DNA from 2 places in the Streptomyces sp. BF23-19 genome. Region 2 is predicted to be linked to the other one. Evidence: riboswitches for the same ligand, from Rfam matches in the RefSeq annotation. Region 2 holds a riboswitch; the other holds the start of a gene.

What was found. Region 2 has a riboswitch for cyclic di-AMP ahead of AB8A24_RS11130 (transglycosylase family protein). Riboswitches for the same ligand answer to the same signal wherever they lie in the genome.
Region 1: another riboswitch for cyclic di-AMP. It lies ahead of AB8A24_RS28485 (M23 family metallopeptidase); the one in region 2 lies ahead of AB8A24_RS11130 (transglycosylase family protein).

The regions. Positions count from the first base shown of each region.
Region 1 is NZ_JBGBPT010000058.1:25,227-34,446, reverse strand. Features, by position in the region: gene AB8A24_RS28500 (GNAT family N-acetyltransferase) at 1-2,368, opposite strand, end outside; gene AB8A24_RS28495 (HPr family phosphocarrier protein) at 2,553-2,834, shown strand; gene AB8A24_RS28490 (GntR family transcriptional regulator) at 3,165-3,842, opposite strand; gene AB8A24_RS28485 (M23 family metallopeptidase) at 4,038-4,841, opposite strand; cyclic di-AMP (ydaO/yuaA leader) riboswitch at 4,854-5,013, opposite strand; gene AB8A24_RS28480 (M16 family metallopeptidase) at 5,231-6,598, opposite strand; gene AB8A24_RS28475 (pitrilysin family protein) at 6,619-7,971, opposite strand; gene AB8A24_RS28470 (DNA topoisomerase IV subunit A) at 8,247-9,220, shown strand, end outside.
Region 2 is NZ_JBGBPT010000014.1:85,982-95,201, forward strand. Features, by position in the region: gene AB8A24_RS11130 (transglycosylase family protein) at 136-858, opposite strand; cyclic di-AMP (ydaO/yuaA leader) riboswitch at 862-1,034, opposite strand; gene AB8A24_RS11135 (transglycosylase family protein) at 1,311-2,261, opposite strand; gene AB8A24_RS11140 (cytochrome P450) at 2,452-3,849, opposite strand; gene AB8A24_RS11145 (globin domain-containing protein) at 3,881-5,077, shown strand; gene AB8A24_RS11150 (nucleoside triphosphate pyrophosphohydrolase) at 5,133-6,146, opposite strand; gene AB8A24_RS11155 (SurA N-terminal domain-containing protein) at 6,201-6,824, opposite strand; gene AB8A24_RS11160 (YfhO family protein) at 7,102-9,220, shown strand, end outside.

The DNA of each region.
Region 1 (9,220 bases), on a different contig from region 2:
GGAGCTCGGCCGGCTTGCCCAGCGCGTCGGTGAGCTCCTCGTACGAGCGCCGCAGCTCGACCTCGTTCGTGAGGTCGAGACGTACGCCGCCCAGGTCCGCGCGGTGGCGCAGGTGCGGGGCGGTGGTCTTGAGCGCCACCGGGTATCCCAGCACCCCGGCGGCGCGGACCGCCGCGTCGGCGCTCGGCGCGGGCAGGGTGGGCAGGACCCGGATCCCGTAGGCCGCGAGCAGCTCGCGGGCGTCCCGGTCGGTCAGCGTCAGCACGGCGCCGGGGTCGACGTCGGTCAGCAGCCCGGCCAGCCGCTCCGCGGTCCCGGCCTCGTCGATGTCCTCGTACTCGGGGACCCGCCCGTCGTCTTCGGCGGTGGCCCGGCGCCACTGCCCGTACCGGACGGCCTCGGCGACCGCCTTGACCGCGCGTTCGGCGGCGGGGTAGCTGGGGATGCTGTCCCCGGCCGCGGACAGCGGCCCGGCCGGGGCCTGGGGCGCCTGGTCCGCCACGGGGCCCCAGCTCCGCGGCGACGTGGTGTGCGGGACGCCGCGCACGGCGGACAGGGCCTCGGCGAGCTCGCCGAGCTCGACGTGCACCACCGCGACCGGCTTGCCCGGGTACGCGGCCACCGCTTCGCGCAGGGCGCCGGCCAGGTCGTCCTCCGGTGCGTCCTCGCTCACCCACGGGATGGCCGTGACCACCACCGCGTCGCAGTCCTCGGAGCGGAGCGCGTCGGTCAGGGCGGTGCGGAAGTCCGCCGGTGCGGCCGCCGTCGTCAGGTCCAGCGGTGGCAGGGGGCTCAGGCCCTGGGTGAGGCAGGCGTCGTAGGTGAGGATCCCGAGGGATTCGGAGTTGCCGAGGATCGCGATGCGGGGCCCGGCGGGCAGCGGCTGCGCCGCCAGCAGGAGGCCGACGTCCACCAGCTCGGTGACCGTGTCGACGCGGATGACGCCGGCCTGGCGCAGCAGGGCGGAGACGGTGGCCTCCGGCAGCCGGGTGTCGGGGACCACGTGTCCGGCCGGGCTGTGCCGGCCGCCCTTGGCGACGACCACCGGCTTGACGGCCGCCGTGCGGCGGGCGAGCCGGGTGAACTTCCGCGGGTTGCCCAGGGTTTCGAGGTAGAGCAGGGCGACGTCGGTCGCCTCGTCGTCGTACCAGTACTGGAGGATGTCGTTCCCGGACACGTCGGCGCGGTTGCCCGCGGAGACGAAGGAGGACAGGCCCTCGCCGCGTCGGAGCAGCGCGGAGAGCAGGGCGATGCCGATCGCCCCGGACTGCGTGAACAGGCCGATCCGGCCGCGCGTCGGCATCGGTGCGGGCGTGAGGGAGGCGTTGAGTTCCACCTCGGGCGCGGTGTTGATCACCCCGTAGGCGTTCGGCCCGATCAGCCGCATCCCGTACGAGCGCACCTGCCGCACCAGTTCGCGCTGGCGGGCGAGTCCGGCCGGGCCGCTCTCCCCGTATCCGGCGGACAGGACGACGAGCCCCTGCACCCCGTGCTCGCCGCAGGCCGCCACCGCGTCCGGGACCCGGTCGGCCGGGACCGCGATCACCGCGAGGTCGACCGGGGCGCCGATGGCCTCGATGGTGCGGTAGGCCCGCACTCCGTCGAGGAGGTCGCGGGTGACGGCCTCGTTGACCGCGTAGAGGTGGCCGTGGAAGCCGCTGTCGCGCAGGTTGCGCAGTGCCGCCGCGCCCACGCCCCCGCCGGAGCGGCTGACTCCGACGACGGCCACCGAACCGGGGGCCAGCAGCCGCTGCACCGAGTGGGCCTCGGCGCGCTGTTCGCGGGCGCGCTGCACGGCGAGGGACTCGGCGGTGGGTTCGAGGTCGAGGGTGAGGTGGACGGAGCCGTCCTCGAAGCTGCGCTTCTGCTGGTAGCCGGCGTCCGTGAAGACTTTGATCATCTTGGTGTTGGCGGGCAGCACCTCGGCGGCGAACCGCCGGATGCCGCGCTCCCGGGCCACCGCGCCGATGTGTTCGAGGAGCGTGGAGGCGACCCCGCGGCCCTGGTGGGCGTCCTGGACGAGGAAGGCGACCTCGGCCTCGTCGGCGGGTCCGGAGGCGGGCCGGCCGGCGGCGTCGATGCGGTCGTAGCGGACGGTGGCGATGAACTCCCCGCCGATGGTCGCGGCGAGGCCGACCCGGTCCACGTAGTCGTGGTGCGTGAAGCGGTGCACGTCGCGGTCGGAGAGCCGGGGGTAGGGGGCGAAGAACCGGTAGTACTTCGACTCGTCCGAGACCTGCTCGTAGAAGCTGACGAGCCGGCCCGCGTCTTCGGTGGTGATGGGCCGGATCCGGGCCGTGCCGCCGTCGCGGAGGACGACATCGGCTTCCCAGTGGGCCGGGTAGGAGGGGTCCGACTCGATGGTCATGGGCCTACCTTACGGCCGGATCGGGCCGTGGAGCCCTCGCGCGGCGGATGAGGCAGGACGGTACATATCAGGGCAAGCTGGGGAAGGTCGAACGGCGGAAAATTCAGGCCGATGGTAGGCCCGAGCATTCCGGGCGTCGTGAGAGACTGGTCTAGACAACCGTAAGAACCTGAAGGGCATCACCATGGCAGAGCGCCGCGTCAACGTCGGCTGGGCCGAGGGCCTGCACGCTCGTCCCGCCTCGATCTTCGTCCGCGCGACGACCGCTTCCGGCGTCCCGGTGACCATCGCGAAGTCCGGCGGCGACCCCGTCAACGCCGCCTCCATGCTGGCGGTCCTGGGCCTGGGCGCCCAGGGCGGCGAGGAGATCGTCCTCGCCTCCGAGGCCGAGGGTGCGGACGCCGCGCTCGACCGCCTCGCGAAGCTGGTCGCCGAGGGTCTCGAGGAGCTCCCCGAGACCGTCTGACCCTTCGGGTTCGACTCCACGCGCGAAGCCGCGGCCCCCGTGATCCGGGGGTCGCGGCTTCGTCGTTCCGTCCACGGGGCCCCGCCGCGTGACGAGAAGCCGGGCGGGGCCGCCCGACGCGGTCACCCCGCGGAGCGTCGGATCCCCGGCGGACCCGAGGGCGGCGAATGCCGAGAAGATCCCGCGCGACGAAGAAAAGACCCCGCCCCGATCCGGCGCACGCCGAATTAATCCTCTCCGGAATTGCGCACGACACCTCGGGCCGATTCGAAAGGGATCGGCCACCGCGCAGCGAATTCACGCGATCCCACCCTTTGTATACGGCTCCTGTTAATGCCGACCACTCGACATGTTTACGGCAGGTTGCGAAGTGCTCACCGCCGGGCGGAGCCGCAGCCGGTGCGCCCCCGCCGCCCGGTCGGCGTGGATCGCGGTCAGCGCCCGCGCCCGTTCGGCGTCGCCGCGCGCCACCGCGTCCACGACCGCCCCGTGCTCCGCCCAGGACTCCACGGGCCGGGCCGGCGCCTCCACCACGTACATCCACGCGATCTTGTGCCGCATCTGCGTGAGCAGCGAGATCAGCCCGGGGCTGCCGGAGGCCTGGGCGAGCGTCTCGTGGAACCAGCCGCCCAGGGACCGCAGATCCTCCCCCTGGCCCCGCCTGGCTCGCTCCTGCCCCAGTCTGACCAGTCCGCGCAGCACCTTGAGGTGCGCGTCGGTGCGCCGCCGGGCGGCCCGCGCGGCGGCCAGCGGCTCCAGGAGCATCCGCAGCTCCAGCAGGTCCGCGGCCTCCTGCTCGGTCGGCTCGGCCACGCACGCCCCCGCGTGGCGCCGCGTGGTCACGAACCCCTCGGACTCCAGGGTCCGCAGGGCCTCACGCACCGGGACGCGCGAGACCCCGTACCGGCGGGCCAGCACCTCCTCGGTCAACCGGCCGCCCGGCTCGAACACCCCGGAGACGATGTCGTCGCGGATTGCTGTGCATACCGCGTGCGCAGGAATACGCAAGACCGAACCTCCGCCTATTTCCGACTGCCAGCGTCATTGCACGCACATGCGCGTGCTGCGACTCTATTGCAACACACGATAATTTCCGAGAGCGGCCGGAAATACGAAACATTTGCGCGAAGGCGCAACATACAAAGACCCCGGCTCGGAGAGCCATGGTCCTCGGTGAAGCGGTGCGATGCGTGAGGCGCGAGGTCAGAGGCTGACGCCGTGCGAGCGCAGGTACGCGATCGGGTCGATGTCCGAGCCGTACTGCGAGCCGGTGCGGGCCTCGAAGTGCAGGTGCGGGCCGCTGGAGTTGCCGGTGGAGCCCGACAGGCCGATCTGCTGACCCGGGGTGACCTGCTCGCCGACGGAGACGTTCAGCGAGGTCATGTGACCGTACTGGGTGTAGGTGCCGTCGTTGTGCTTGATGACGACGTTGTTGCCGTACGCGCCACCCCAGCCGGCCTCGACGACGGTACCCAGGCCCACCGCGTGGACCGAGGTGCCGGAGGCGGCGTGGAAGTCGATGCCCGTGTGGCTGCCGGAGGACCACATGCCGCCGCCCGCGTGGTACTGCGTGCTGACGTACGAGCCGTCCACCGGGGCGACGAAGGTGTTGAGGCGCTTGCGCTCCTCCTCGCGGGCGGCGCGCTCGGCGGCCTCGCGCTCGGCCTTCGCCTTGGCCTCGGCCATGCGCTTGGCCTCGGCGGCCCGCTGCTTCGCGTCGGCCTCGGCCTGCGCCTTGACGGCGTCCTGCTCGGCGACGCGGTGCTGGGACTCGGCCTGGTCGGCGATGTCACCCGCAAGGTCCTCGGCGACGACGACGGCACCGAGGCCGTTGTCCTGGCCGATGGTGCTGCTGTGGTTGTCCGCGGCGAAGGCCGGGGCGGCGAGGGAGCCGACGACACCCGTGGTGGCGATCGCGGCGATACCGGCGTAACCGGCGGTCTTCTTGCTCAGACGGCTGGAGCCACGGTGCTTACCGGTACCAGCGGGACGACTGCCAAACGCCATGAAGGGTTTGATCCTTTCCTTCCTTCTCGCCTACCGGGTTAGCTGACGGGTTCGGAGCAGGAAGGTCTCCTACGGGCCTCCTCTTGCGAGGGGGTCCGATTCACCCCAGGGACTCATGTGGGTCCCCGGCTCCCCAGGCTCGCGCCTGACGGGGACTCGGCGATCGCTGTCCGGTGCCGCGGGTGCGGCGGGCACAACTGACGAACAGCACGGCCGACGCTAGGCGGATCATCAGTCAATCGCCAAACAGACACGGCTTTTTGTTGCGTACGCCACACCGCATACAAGCAACCTCACCACTAAACGGACAAAAGGGGTTCTGGTGACCAAGTCACCAGAACCCCTTGCCGAAACCCTCGGCCGGCCCCCAATGGGCCGTCATCCGACCGTCAGTTGGAAACGACCGTGACCTCGCCGATGCCAAGGGCCCGCACGGGCTCCTCGATCAGCGCCGCGTCGCCCACGAGGACGGTGACCAGCCGGTCCGCGGGGAAGGCCTTGACGACCGCCGTGGTGGCCTCCACCGTGCCCGTCTCGGCGAGCTGGGCGTACAACTGCGCCTGGTAGTCGTCCGGCAGTTCCTGCTCGACCTGGTCGGCGAGGGTGCCCGCGACCGAGGCGGCCGTCTCGAACTTCAGCGGGGCCACGCCCACCAAGTTCTGCACGGCGACATCGCGTTCGGCGTCGGTCAGACCGCCCTCGGCGAGGGTGCGCAGCACCTTCCAGAGGTCCTCCAGCGCCGGTCCGGTGTTCGGGGTGTCCACCGAGCCGCTGATGGCGAGCATCGAGGCGCCCTTGCCGTCCGCGGTGGAGCGCAGCACCTGGCCGAAGGCGCGCACGCCGTAGGTGTACCCCTTCTCCTCGCGCAGCACCTTGTCCAGGCGCGAGGTGAGGGTGCCGCCCAGGCAGTACGTGCCCAGCACCTGGGCCGCCCACACCCGGTCGTGGCGGTCCGCCCCGATCCGGCCGATCAGCAGCTGCGTCTGGACCGCGCCGGGCCGGTCCACGATGACCACGCGTCCGGTGTCGTCGGCGGTCACCGGCGGCACCGGGAGGGCGGCGGCGGTGTTGCCCGTCCAGGTGCCCAGGGTGTCCGCGAGCACGGCGTCCAGGTCGATGCCGGTCAGGTCGCCGACGACCACCGCGGTGGCGGTGGCGGGGCGTACGTGGGCCTCGTAGAAGGCGCGTACGGCGGCGGAGTCGATCCGGGCGACCGTCTCCTCGGTGCCCTGGCGCGGCCGGGACATCCGCAGGGTGGCCGGGAAGAGTTCCTTGGAGAGCTGCTTGGCGGCGCGGCGCTGCGGGCTGGCCAGCTCGTGCGGGATCTCGTCGAGCCGGTTGCGCACCAGCCGGTCGACCTCGGCGTCGGCGAAGGCCGGGGCGCGCAGCGCCTCGGCGAGCAGGCCGAGCGCCTTGGGCAGCCGGGAGGCCGGGACCTCCAGCGAGACCCGCAGGCCCGGGTGGTCGGCGTGCGCGTCCAGGGTGGCGCCGCAGCGCTCCAGCTCGGCCGCGAACTCCTCGGCGGAGTGCTTGTCGGTGCCCTCGGAGAACGCCCGCGCCATGATGGTCGCCACGCCGTCCAGGCCCTCGGGCTCGGCGTCCAGCGGGGCGGCGAGGTTGACCTCGACCGCGACGACCTGCTGGCCCGGCCGGTGGCAGCGCAGCAGGGTCAGCCCGTTGGACAGCTGCCCGCGGTCGGGGGCCGGGAAGGCCCACGGCTGCGGCTCGCCGGCCTGCGGCTGCGGGTGGAAGGTCATCGTGACGGCTGCCGTGTCGCTCACTGCTCCGCCCCCTCGTTCTCGTCGGAGTCGTCGTGCTGGTCGGACTCGTCGGCCGCGAGCGGCTCGTAGACGAGCACCGCGCGGTTGTCCGGGCGCAGTCGGGCCGCGGCCACGGCCTGCACCTCCTCGGCGGTGACGTCGAGGACGCGCCGGACGGCGGTCAGCGCCAGCTGCGGGTCGCCGAACAGCACCGCGAAGCGGCACAGTTCGTCGGCGCGGCCGGCCACCGTGCTCAGCCGGTCCAGCCACTCGCGCTCCAGCTGCGCCTGGGCGCGCTCCATCTCCTCGGCCGTCGGGCCCTCGGCGGCGAACCGCGCGAGCTCCTCGTCCACGGCCGCCTCGATGGCGGGGATCTCGACGCCGCTGGAGGTCTTGACGTCCAGCCAGCCCAGGGAGGGCGCCCCGGCCAGCCGCAGCATGCCGAAGCCGGCCGCGACAGCCGTCTGGTCGCGGCGTACCAGCCGGTTGTGCAGCAGCGAGGACTCGCCGCCGCCCAGGATGGTCAGCGCCACGTCGGCGGCGTCGCACTCCCGGGTGCCGTCGTGCGGCAGCCGGTAGGCGGCCATCAGCGCACGCGCCGGGACCTCCTCGACGATCTCCTCGCGCAGCTGCTCCCCGATGATGTCGGGCAGCGAGCCGTCGCGGGGCGGCTGCTTGCCGTCGTGCGCGGGGATGGTGCCGAAGTACTTCTCGACCCAGGCGAGCGTCTTCTCGGGGTCGATGTCCCCGACGACCGACAGCACCGCGTTGTTGGGCGCGTAGTACGTGCGGAAGAAGGTGCGCGCGTCCTCCAGGGAGGCGGCGTCCAGGTCGGCCATGGAGCCGATGGGGGTGTGGTGGTACGGGTGACCCTCGGGGTAGGCCAGGGCGGTGAGCCGCTCGAAGGCCGTGCCGTACGGGACGTTGTCGTACCGCTGGCGGCGCTCGTTCTTGACGACGTCGCGCTGGTTCTCCATGGACTCGTCGTCCAGGGCGGCCAGCAGGGACCCCATCCGGTCCGCTTCCAGCCAGAGCGCGAGCTCCAGCTGGTGCGTCGGCATCGTCTCGAAGTAGTTGGTGCGCTCGAAGCTGGTGGTGCCGTTGAGGGAACCGCCGGCCCCCTGGACCAGTTCGAAGTGCCCGTTGCCGGGTACGCTCGCCGACCCCTGGAACATCAGGTGCTCGAAGAGGTGAGCCAGGCCGGTGCGTCCCTTGACCTCATGGCGCGAGCCGACGTCGTACCAGAGGCAGACCGCGGCGACCGGGGTCAGGTGGTCCTCGGAGAGCACCACGCGCAGGCCGTTGGCCAGCCGGTGCTCGGTCGCTGTCAGGCCGCCGGAGCCGGCCTGGGCTGTGGCCGTGTGACCCATGGGCATGTGGTCCCTTCGATCGCGATGTAGAGATTTCTTATCGACCTGCCACTGTATGCAAGCGCGCCGACCGCCGGATAAGTTCCCGGGTCACTCCCCCGCACTCCGTCCGAGGGACCCCCGGGGTCGGAGTCGGCGTTGTCGGTGCGTCGGGCCACAATGGTCCGCGTCGTACCCTCGCCGGACACCACAAGACCGCCAGACCCCGCCAGACCCGACCAGACACCCCACCCGACAGCCAGCACACCCCATTTTGGTTAAGGAGCCGCGCAGCGATGGCCCGCCGCAGCACGAAGACCCCGCCGCCGGAGGATTTCGAGGAGAAGATCCTCGACATCGACGTCGTCGACGAAATGCAGGGCTCCTTCCTCGAGTACGCGTACTCGGTGATCTACTCCCGTGCCCTGCCCGACGCCCGGGACGGCATGAAGCCGGTGCACCGACGCATCGTGTACCAGATGAACGAGATGGGCCTGCGTCCCGACCGCGGGTACGTGAAGTGCGCCCGTGTCGTCGGCGAGGTCATGGGCAAGCTCCACCCGCACGGTGACGCGTCCATCTACGACGCCCTCGTGCGCATGGCGCAGCCCTTCTCCATGCGGCTGCCGCTGGTCGACGGCCACGGCAACTTCGGCTCGCTCGGCAACGACGACCCGCCGGCCGCGATGCGTTACACCGAGTGCAAGATGGCCGACGCCACGTCGCTGATGACGGAGTCGATCGACGAGGACACCGTCGACTTCACCGCCAACTACGACGGCCAGGAGCGGGAGCCGGTCGCCCTGCCCGCCGCGTACCCGAACCTCCTGGTCAACGGCGCGTCCGGAATCGCCGTCGGCATGGCCACCAACATGCCCCCGCACAACCTCGGCGAGGTCATCGCGGCCGCCCGCCACCTGATCCGGTACCCGCAGGCGGACCTGGAGGCGCTGATGCGCTTCGTGCCGGGCCCCGACCTGCCCACGGGCGGCCGGATCGTCGGGCTCTCGGGCATCAAGGACGCCTACGAGAACGGGCGCGGCACCTTCAAGATCCGCGCGACGGTGACCGTGGAGGACGTGACGGCGCGCCGCAAGGGCCTGGTCGTCACCGAACTGCCCTTCACGGTCGGCCCCGAGAAGGTCATCGCGAAGATCAAGGACCTGGTCGGCTCGAAGAAGCTCCAGGGCATCGCCGACGTCAAGGACCTCACCGACCGCTCGCACGGCCTGCGCCTGGTCATCGAGATCAAGAACGGCTTCCACCCGGA
Region 2 (9,220 bases):
TAGGGTCGCTTGATCATCGGCTTTCGGGGGTCGGACGCAACACCGCCCGGCGCGTGGGGCACGCGCCGGGCGGTGGACATCCTGCACGGGGTCAGCTGACGCCGTGTACATGTTCCTGCGGCTTTGCCGCAGTGTTCAGCTGAGCTTCAGCTTCTGACCCGGGAAGATCAGGTCGGCGTCCGAGACGATGTCCTTGTTCAGCTCGAACAGCTTCTGCCAGCCGCCCTTGACACCGTTGGCCTCGGCGATGGTGCCCAGGGTGTCGCCCGACTTGACCTCGTACGAGCCGTTGCCGGTCTTCGGCGCGACCGGGGCCTCGGCACGCTCGGAGCGGGTGGTCGGAGCCTCGGGACGCTTGGTCTCCTGCTTCGGCGCGACCTTGGTCTCGGTCTTCTTGGTCTCGGTCTTCTTCGTCTCGGCCTTCGGCTTCGACTGCGGCTTGGAGGCCGGGGTCTCGGCGCCGCCACCGCTGTAGGAGGAGTTCGACAGACCCTTGCCGCAAGACGGCCAGGCACCCTTGCCCTGGCTCTTGAGGACCTTCTCCGCGACGGCTATCTGCTGCGCCTTGGTGGCCTGGTTGGCCTGCGGGGCGTAGGACTTGCCGCCGAAGCCGGACCACGTGGAGGGCGAGAACTGCAGGCCGCCGTAGTAGCCGTTGCCCGTGTTGATGGCCCAGTTGCCACCGGACTCGCACTGCGCGACCTTGTCCCACTCGGACGAGGTCGCGGCGCTGGCGGTGCCCGCGGCCATCAGGGGCGCGGCCACGGCCACACCGGCGACACCGGCGAGCGTGACGATCCGGACAGACCGCTCGATTGCAGTACCGCGACGGTGCTTGCCCTTGCCGGAAAGCAGCATGGAGTTTCTCCTCACCGACGCCTACGAGGTGAGCTGTCGGGTTCGGGCGAGTGAGTTGCCCGGCCGTGCGACCTAGCGCACGTCTTAACCCCAAGCCGGTGGCGTGACCGTCTCTCAACGGCCGCTCCCGGCACCTACCTTGGTTCCCCCGCTCCTGCCTTCGGCGCTTGACGCGACGACTGTTCCCTCCGTCCGCCGGCAGGATTCGGCGATGCGGTCGAAGGAGCTCGCGGTGGCGAGCGATTCAGAAGGTAGACAGGTCTCTCCCCGATGTTCAACGAGCAACATCGGGGAGAAACGGCCCCTACTTGCGCCCCTCACAGGGGTGTTTGCGCAGGTGAGGGAGGGGTTTGCGCAATGCCCTGGGTGAGACACGCCAGTTGACCGGAAGAGACACATGTCTCACTTACAGAAATCCGACATTCAACTCTTTCCGGGTAACTGAACTGTCCTTATTGCGTGGTTAGATCCAGGTTCTGGCCAGGCTTGATGAGGTCGGCGTCCTCGCCGATCACTTGCTCATTGGCCTGGTAGAGACCGTTCCAGCCCCCCTTTACGCCCTTGGCAACCGCGATGGTCGCCAGGCTGTCGCCCGCCTGGACCGTGTAGACGGGGTTCGACGAGACGTCAGGCAGAGCCGACGGACCGGCCTCCGGCGCACCACGGTGCTTGCCGTTGCCCTCGACCGGAGTGGCCCCGGTGGTCTGCGGGACCTCCGAGGTCGCGGGGGCCGTCGGGTCGACCGGGGGCAGCCCCGGCGTGACGGGCGCGGTGGTGGGCGGCGCGGTCGGGTCCACCGGCTGCGTCGGCGCCGTCGGGTCGACGGGGGTCGGCGTACCGGTCGGGTCGCCCGGCAGGACCGGAGCCGTCGGGTCGACCGGGGGCGTCGTCGGGATGTCCGGCGCGGGCATGACGGGCAGTCCGATGGACGGGGCGTCGGGAATCAGGAACGGGGTGCCGGACGGGCTCGGAGCCGGGGCCGGGGTCGGGGACCCGTAGTCCGTGGACGGCTTGCCGCCGCCGGCCGACGGAACGGCGTCGTCCGGACGGGACGGCGCGGGAGCCAGCGGGCCCTTGCCGCCGGGCAGACCGGGGTCCACCTGTGCGGCGGGGCTCTCCTTGACCAGGCCGGCCGAGGCCGCGCACAGCGGCCACGCCTGCGGTCCCGTCGAGCCCAGCACCCGCTCGGCCACCGCGATCTGCTGGGAACGGCTCGCCAGATCGGGGCGCTCGGCGAAGTCGAGCCCGCCGGCGCTCTGCCACTCCTCCTGGGTGAACTGGAGTCCGCCGTAGGCGCCGCTGCCGGAGTTGGCGCTCCAGGAGCCACCGCTCTCGCACTCGGCAACCCTGTCCCACGTGGACGTGTCGGCGGCGGTGGCGCTGGTGGCGGCCAGCAGTGGCATGGCCAACGCAGAGCCAGTGACACCGGCTGTGACGACCAGCGCGGGGACCTGGCGGGGGCGTCTGTGACGGCCGTTCCCGGAGAGCATGAAGGATCACCTTTCGCATAACAGCTAGGTAACGGCAGAACCTAGCGGCCATCGAACGATTGTCACAAGTTCAAGTCGGATCTGACTTTTAATCAGATTTCGCTCAAGTGTTTTGAGCCGCGAATCGAACGGGAAGAGTACGAAGCCCTCGCATGATCAACCCACCGCGCCAGCGCAGGTCTTGGGGCGGAACGGCCAGTTCCAGATCGGGCAGACGCGTCAGCAAAGTCGCGAGCGCGGTCTGTCCTTCGAGCCGGGCGAGCGGAGCGCCGAGGCAGTAGTGGATGCCGTGACCGTATCCGAGGTGCTGGTTGTCGGTCCGGGAGAGGTCGAGCGTGTCCGGCTCCGCGAAGCGCTCCGGATCCCGGTCGGCGGCCGCGAGGACGACCAGGACCGGGTCGCCCACCTCGATCCGCATGCCGCCGAGGGTCAGCGGCTCGGTGGCGAACCGCCAGGTGGCCAGTTCCACCGGGCCGTCGTACCGCAGCAGTTCCTCGACCCCGGTGGCCAGCAGTCCGCTCTCCCCGGCGGCGAGGGAGCGCTGGAGGCGCTCGCGCTGCTCGGGGTTCATGAAGAGGGAGTGGACCCCGTTGCCGATGAGGTTCACGGTGGTCTCGAAACCGGCGAAAAGCAGGATGAAGGCCATGGCGGTGGCCTCGCTCTCCGTCAGATGGTCCCCGTGGTCGCTCGCGCGGATCAGGTCGGAGATCAGGTCATCACCCAGATCATCCCTTTTGCGGTGAATGAGTTCACCGAGGTAGGTCCGCATCTGCTTGACCGACCGGGCCACTCCGCCGCGCGGACCGCCGCCGTGGCGGATCATCATGCCCGCCCAGTCACGGAAGTCGTCCTGGTCCTCGCGCGGGACCCCGAGCATCTCGCAGATGGCGTAGATGGGGAGCGGGAAGGCGAACTCGTGAATGAGATCAGCCTCACCTTTCCCCGCGAAGGCGTCGATCAGGTGGTCGGTGAGCGCCTGCACCCGCGGGGCGAACTCGGCGACCCTGCGCGGGGTGAACGCCTTCGACACCAGCCGCCGCAGCCGGGTGTGGTCCGGCGGGTCGATGTTGAGCAGGTGCGTCATCAGCTCGGCCTTGCGCTCCCCCGGGATCCCGGTCTTGCCCTTGGCGTGCGCGGGCTCCGCGTGGTGCGCCGGATTCTTGCTGAGCCGCTGGTCGGCCAGGGCCTGGCGGGCGTCTGCGTACCGGGTGACGAGCCAGGCCTCGACCCCGCTGGGCAGCTTGGTGCGGTGCACCGGGGAGTGCTCGCGCAACCAGGCGTAGGCCGGGTAGGGGTCGGTCGCGAACTCCCAGTCGAAGAGGGTGGGGCCCTCGGCGGAAGGGGCGTCGGCGGGAGTGTCCGCGGGGGTCTCGGCGGGGGTTCCGGAGGTCTGCTCGTGCACCTGATGACCGTATCCCGGCGCCGAACCCTCATCCGATATAGGTGATTCGTCGCGGCTGTCCGTAGATCGGCCATCCCTTGACCTGAACTTCTCCGGCATTCCTACTTTCGGTTTTGTGGATGTCAGGATCTTGAAGAGCAGTTTCGCGGTGGTGGAGCGACGAGCCGAGCACGCCGTCAAGTTCTTCTACTCCCACCTCTTCTGGCACAACCCCGGAGTCCGCGCCCTCTTCCCGGACTCCCTCCACGACATGGAACGCCAGCGGGACCGGCTCTTCGCCGCGCTCACCCACGTGATCGCCCGTCTCGACGACGAGACCCTCGGCCCCTACCTGCGCGACCTGGGACGCGACCACCGCAAGTTCCTGGTCCGCCCCGAGCACTACGCGGCCGTCGGCGCCAGCCTGCTCGCCGCACTCGCGGAAACCTCCGGCGCGGCCTGGACCCCGTCCGTCGAGAAGGCCTGGGCCGAGGCCTACCAGGTGATGGCCGACGCGATGACGGCCGGCGCCGACGCGAGCGTGGACCCGCCGTGGTGGGACGCGGAGGTCGTACGCCACCTCCAGTACGGAGCGGACATAGGCGTCCTGACGCTCCGGCCGCACGCCCCCTTCCCCTATCTCCCCGGCCAGTACACGAGCGTGAGCAGCGAACGCCTCCCGACGACCTGGCGCACCTACTCCATCGGCAACGCCCCCCGCCCCGACGGCACCCTCGACCTGCACGTCAGCCGGGTCGACCGGGGCCGGCTGAGCACCACCCTGGTCCGCGAGACCCGGCCGGGCGACATGCTGCGGCTCGGCGCCGCCGGCGGGCAGCTGACCTTCCGCCGCGAGGACCGCCCGGTCAGCCTGATCGCCGCCGGCACCGGCTGGGCGCCGATCCGGGCCCTGCTGGAGGATCTCGCGGAGCGGCCTCCCGATCAGGACGTACGGCTCTTCGTGGTGGCGCGGGACGGCGCGCACCTCTACGACCGCCCGCTCATCGACGCGTACGCCGCCCGCTGCGGCTGGCTCGCCGTCACCTACATCACGCCCGCCCCCGGGCGGCACCGCAACCAGGCCACCGACCGGCTCGCGACCGCGCTCGGCCACCGGGGCCTGTGGCCGGACCAGGACGTCTACCTGAGCGGTCCGCCGCAGTTCGTCGACGAGACCGCCCACCTGCTCCAGGAGCTGGGCGCCCGCCCCGGCCGCCTCTTCCACGACGCGGTACCGGCCCACGGCCACGGGTACGGGGAGCGCCCCCTGGGCTTCGGCGAGTGGTTCCTGAACCGCCCGGCGCCCCACTGGCTCGACCCCTCGGCCCGCGCGCCCAGGGAGTACTAGTGCTGTGACCGGAAAGGTCCACCGGGTCACAGCACCAGGTCGTGTCCGCGGGTCGCTACTCGCCCGGCTCCGCGAGGCCCTCGGCCGCCCGGATCGCGTCCCGGTAGGCGCGGGCCGCCGCGCGCAGTGCGGTCTCGGGGTCGATCCCCGCCGCCTCGGCGCGCGCCGCGAGCTCCAGCAGTTCGTACCCGATGCCCTCGCCGCGGGGCAGTTCCACGGCGACGCCGCCCGTACGGGCCCGGCCGGCGAGCTTGGCCGCGAGCGCCAGACCGGGCTGGCCCACCGGGATCCCGTCGGTGACCGACTCGCGCCGCTTCTCCACCGCCTTGGTGCGCTGCCAGTGCGCGCTGACGTCCTCCGGGGTCTCGGCCTCCGCGTCGCCGAAGACGTGCGGGTGCCGGTGGATCAGCTTCGTGACGAGCGCCCCGGCCACGTCGTCGATGGAGAAGGCCTCGTCCGGATCCTCGTGCTCCTCGGCGATCCGGGCGTGGAAGACCACCTGGAGCAGTACGTCGCCGAGCTCCTCGCGCAGCCCCTCGCGGTCCCCGTCCTCGATGGCCTCGACCAGCTCGTACGCCTCCTCGATCGCGTACTTGGCCAGGCCCCGGTGGGTCTGCCGGGAGGTCCACGGGCACTCGCGCCGGACCCGGTCCATCACCTGGACCAGGTCGAGCAGGCGGGCGCCCGGCAGGTCGTACGAGCCCGGCAGGAGTTCCAGGTCGGGCATGGAGACCCGGCCCGAGCCGGCCAGCCGGGCCAGCCCGTCGGTGAGCCGCCGGTCGCCCTCGCCGCCCGGAAGCACGACGACCGTACGGCCGCCCGCACAGGCCTCGACCAGCGCGTGCGCGTCCGGGCTCTCGAACGCGACCTCGATGCCCGCCTCCCGCAGGTACGGCAGCTGCGGGTGGCCGGGGTCGGCGCACAGCACCCGGTCCGCGGCGTGCAGGATCTGCCACGCCGGCCAGGACAGCACACCGGGGGCGACCCGGTGGCTGGTGGTCAGCAGGACGATGCGGCCCGTGGGCTCGTCGGCGTCGGGCGTGGCGATGGGTTCGGAGTGGTCGGTCACCCTCCGAACCTACCTCCGCCGCGCCGGCCCCCGGCCCGGGGGGACCCCGGGGCGTCAGGCTCCGGCGGGAGCCGCCTCGGGGCGCGTCCGCTGGGTGATCCAGGGCGTCTCCCCGGTGCCGAGCTTGATCTCCTTGGCGTCCCAGGCGCCGTAGCGCGGGTTCACCTCGATGTGCAGGGCCTCGACGGCGGCGCGGGCCGGCGCCTCCAGCTTCCCGGCTCCGTACTTGGCGGTGAGCGCGGTGAGGAGCACCCGGTCGCGGAGGAAGCGGTCGACCTGGCCGGGAGCCATGGCCCCCTTCTGCAGGAGCAGTGCCTCGAACTGCTCGTTGCCGCCGTTCTCGTCGACGTACGCCTTGCGTTCGTCCTCGATGTCCTTCTGGGTGGCGGTGAGCCCCGCGGTGTCGGCCATCTTGTCGATGATCCGGCTCTGGAGGAGGGCGTCGAGCTTCTGCCGTTCCAGGTGGGGGGTGCTCGCGATGAGTTCGGCCGCGGCCTGTCCGGAACGGTTCTGCGCCGCTCGGACGTCGTTCACCTGGGCCTGGAGCGCGGAGGTGGTGATCCGTTCGCCGCCCACGACGGCCGCGGTGCCGGGGCGCGGTTCGCCCGAGCAGGCGGACAGCAGGGGCGCCGCCACCAGCAGGGCGGCGGATACGGAGAGCGCTGTGCGACGGTGCAAAGGAGCCTCCAGGGCCGGGAGATTGTGCGTCGGTGCACAAAGGGCCGTGCGGTGATCGATGTTATGAGGTCACGGTGATCCGGACCACCGGTTCGACCAACGATTCGCGCGCGGACCGAACACGCACCGTTCATAGGCGAGTCGGCGGGCTCCCGGGTGTCCGGCGCGCCACCCGTCACCCATCCGGGGGACCTCGCCGCCCGGGGACGGCCTGATCGGCCACCGGCAACCCTGAGGCCATCCTTCGGCCACCCGGCACTGCCAAGGTCGGCCCACCATGTCGACAACGCACCGCTCGCCGCGCTCCTTGCCGCGTACCTCGCCGCGTCCCGCGCCCCGTCGCTCACCGCGCCCGTCACGGCGCCACTCACCGCGCCGCCGGAGTCTGCTCGGCTCGGCGCTCGCCGCCCTGCTCACGGCGGTGGCCGTGTGCGCCGGGGACGCCGCCGCCCGCGTGTTCCCCTACGGAGCGCGCCACCGCAGCGTCAACGACCTCGGCAACCAGTTCGTCCCCTTCCACGCGCAGCTGTGGGACCTCCTGCACGGCCGGGCGGGGGGCGGGCTGCTGTTCAATTGGCGCTCCGGATACGGCATGAGCTTCCTGCCGGACCTGGGCACCTACCTGACCAGCCCCTTCGCCGTCCTCGTCGGGCTGTTCCCGCGCGCGGACATCGACCTCGCCGTGTACGTCGTCACCGTGGTCAAGACGGCGGCCGCGGCGGCGGCGATGACCTGGCTGCTGCGCACGCAGCGCCGCGGGCCCTGGTGGGCGGCCGGGCTGCTCGGGGCCTCGTACGCGCTGTGCGGCTGGTCGGTGATCGAGGCCGCCTACAACCCGATGTGGCTGGACGGGCTGATCGCCTTCCCGCTGCTGTGCCTGACCGGTGAATGGGCCCTGCGCGGGCGCCGGATCCTGCTCGCGCCGCTGGTCGTCGCGGTCTGCTGGACGGCGAACTTCTACACCGCCTACATGGCGACGCTGGGCGCGGCCCTGGTGCTGCTGGTACGGGTGGTGCTCACCCGGGAGGGCGTGCGCACCCGGCTGTCGGTGATCGCGCGGGGCGCCGGGACGACCGTGCTCGGGATCGCGCTCGCGGCGCCCGTGCTCCTGCCCCTCTTCCTCAGCTCCGGGCAGGCGTACCCGGGGTGGGTCAAGGAGTTCCGGCCGGTCTCCTCGGCCGACCTGTTCGCGCGGCTGCTGCCGGGCACGTACTCCTTTTCCTCCCCCGCCGTGTTCGTGGGCACCGGAACCCTGCTGCTGGTGGCCGCCCTCCCCTTCCACCGGGCCGTCCCCGCCCGCACCCGGCTGTGGTGGGTGGGACTGACCGTGGCCGTGGGGCTCTCCCTCCGATGGGCGCCCACCCACCTGGCCTGGCACCTCTTCGCCACCCCGAACGGAAGCCCGTACCGGCAGACCTTCGTGTGGGCCGGGATCGCCGTGATCGCCGCCTGGACCGGGCTGGCCGCCGGCCTGCCGCGGCTGCCGGCGCTGGTGGCGGGTGCGGGCGTACTGGCGGCCGCCGCGCTGTGGGCGTACGACAGCCCGCTGGTGACGGCGGCGGGCTACGCGCTGTTCGGCGGCGGGCTGGTGCTCGCCGCCGCGGCCTGGTGGGCGCTGCGCCACCGCCGGCTCGCGTGGCCGGCGGCCGGGGTGCTCGCGCTGGTCCTGCTGACGCAGGCCGCCGCCACCACCGCCTACGGCCACAAGGGCAAGCTGGGCGGCCTGGACGACTACCCGTCCTGGGGGCCGGCGCACACCGCGCGCGCCGAGGCCCTGGCCGCCGCCGAGGGTTGGCCCGCGTACCGCACCGACCCGGGCCGGCCCGCCCTGACGGGCAACGACCCGCTGCTGCTCGGCGGCGAGGGCGGCTCGTACTACAGCAGCCACACCCCGGACGTGTTCACCCGCACGATGGTCGCGCTCGGAGCGGGCTGGACCTCGCGCGGACGCAACGTCCAGAGCATCGACAACCCGGTGACGGACGCCGTCTTCGCGGTCGGCGCCCGCCTGCGGCCCGACGGGACGGTGCGGCGCGCCGAGGTGCCCCCGCTGGTGACGACCCGTCCGCCCGGCGCCGCCCTCTCCTACGCCGACGACTCCCCCTTCGCCAACCAGGAGCTGCTGCTGGGCGCCCGGGTGTACGAGGACCCGCTCGCGCCCGGGGTCTGCCGCGCGGGCACGGAGGCCTACCTGTGGGCCCCCGAGTACAACGCGACGGCCCGCCTCGCGGACGGCCCCGCCTTCCGCCTGAACGGCAACGCCCCGCGCAACCGGGCGGCGCTCCAGCCGCTGGGCCCCTCCCGCGGGGACTCCTCGGCCCTGGTCTTCGACGCGGCCCCGCCCCCGCGGTGGACCCTGTCCTGCCTGGACCGGGCGCGGCTCGACACCGCGGTGG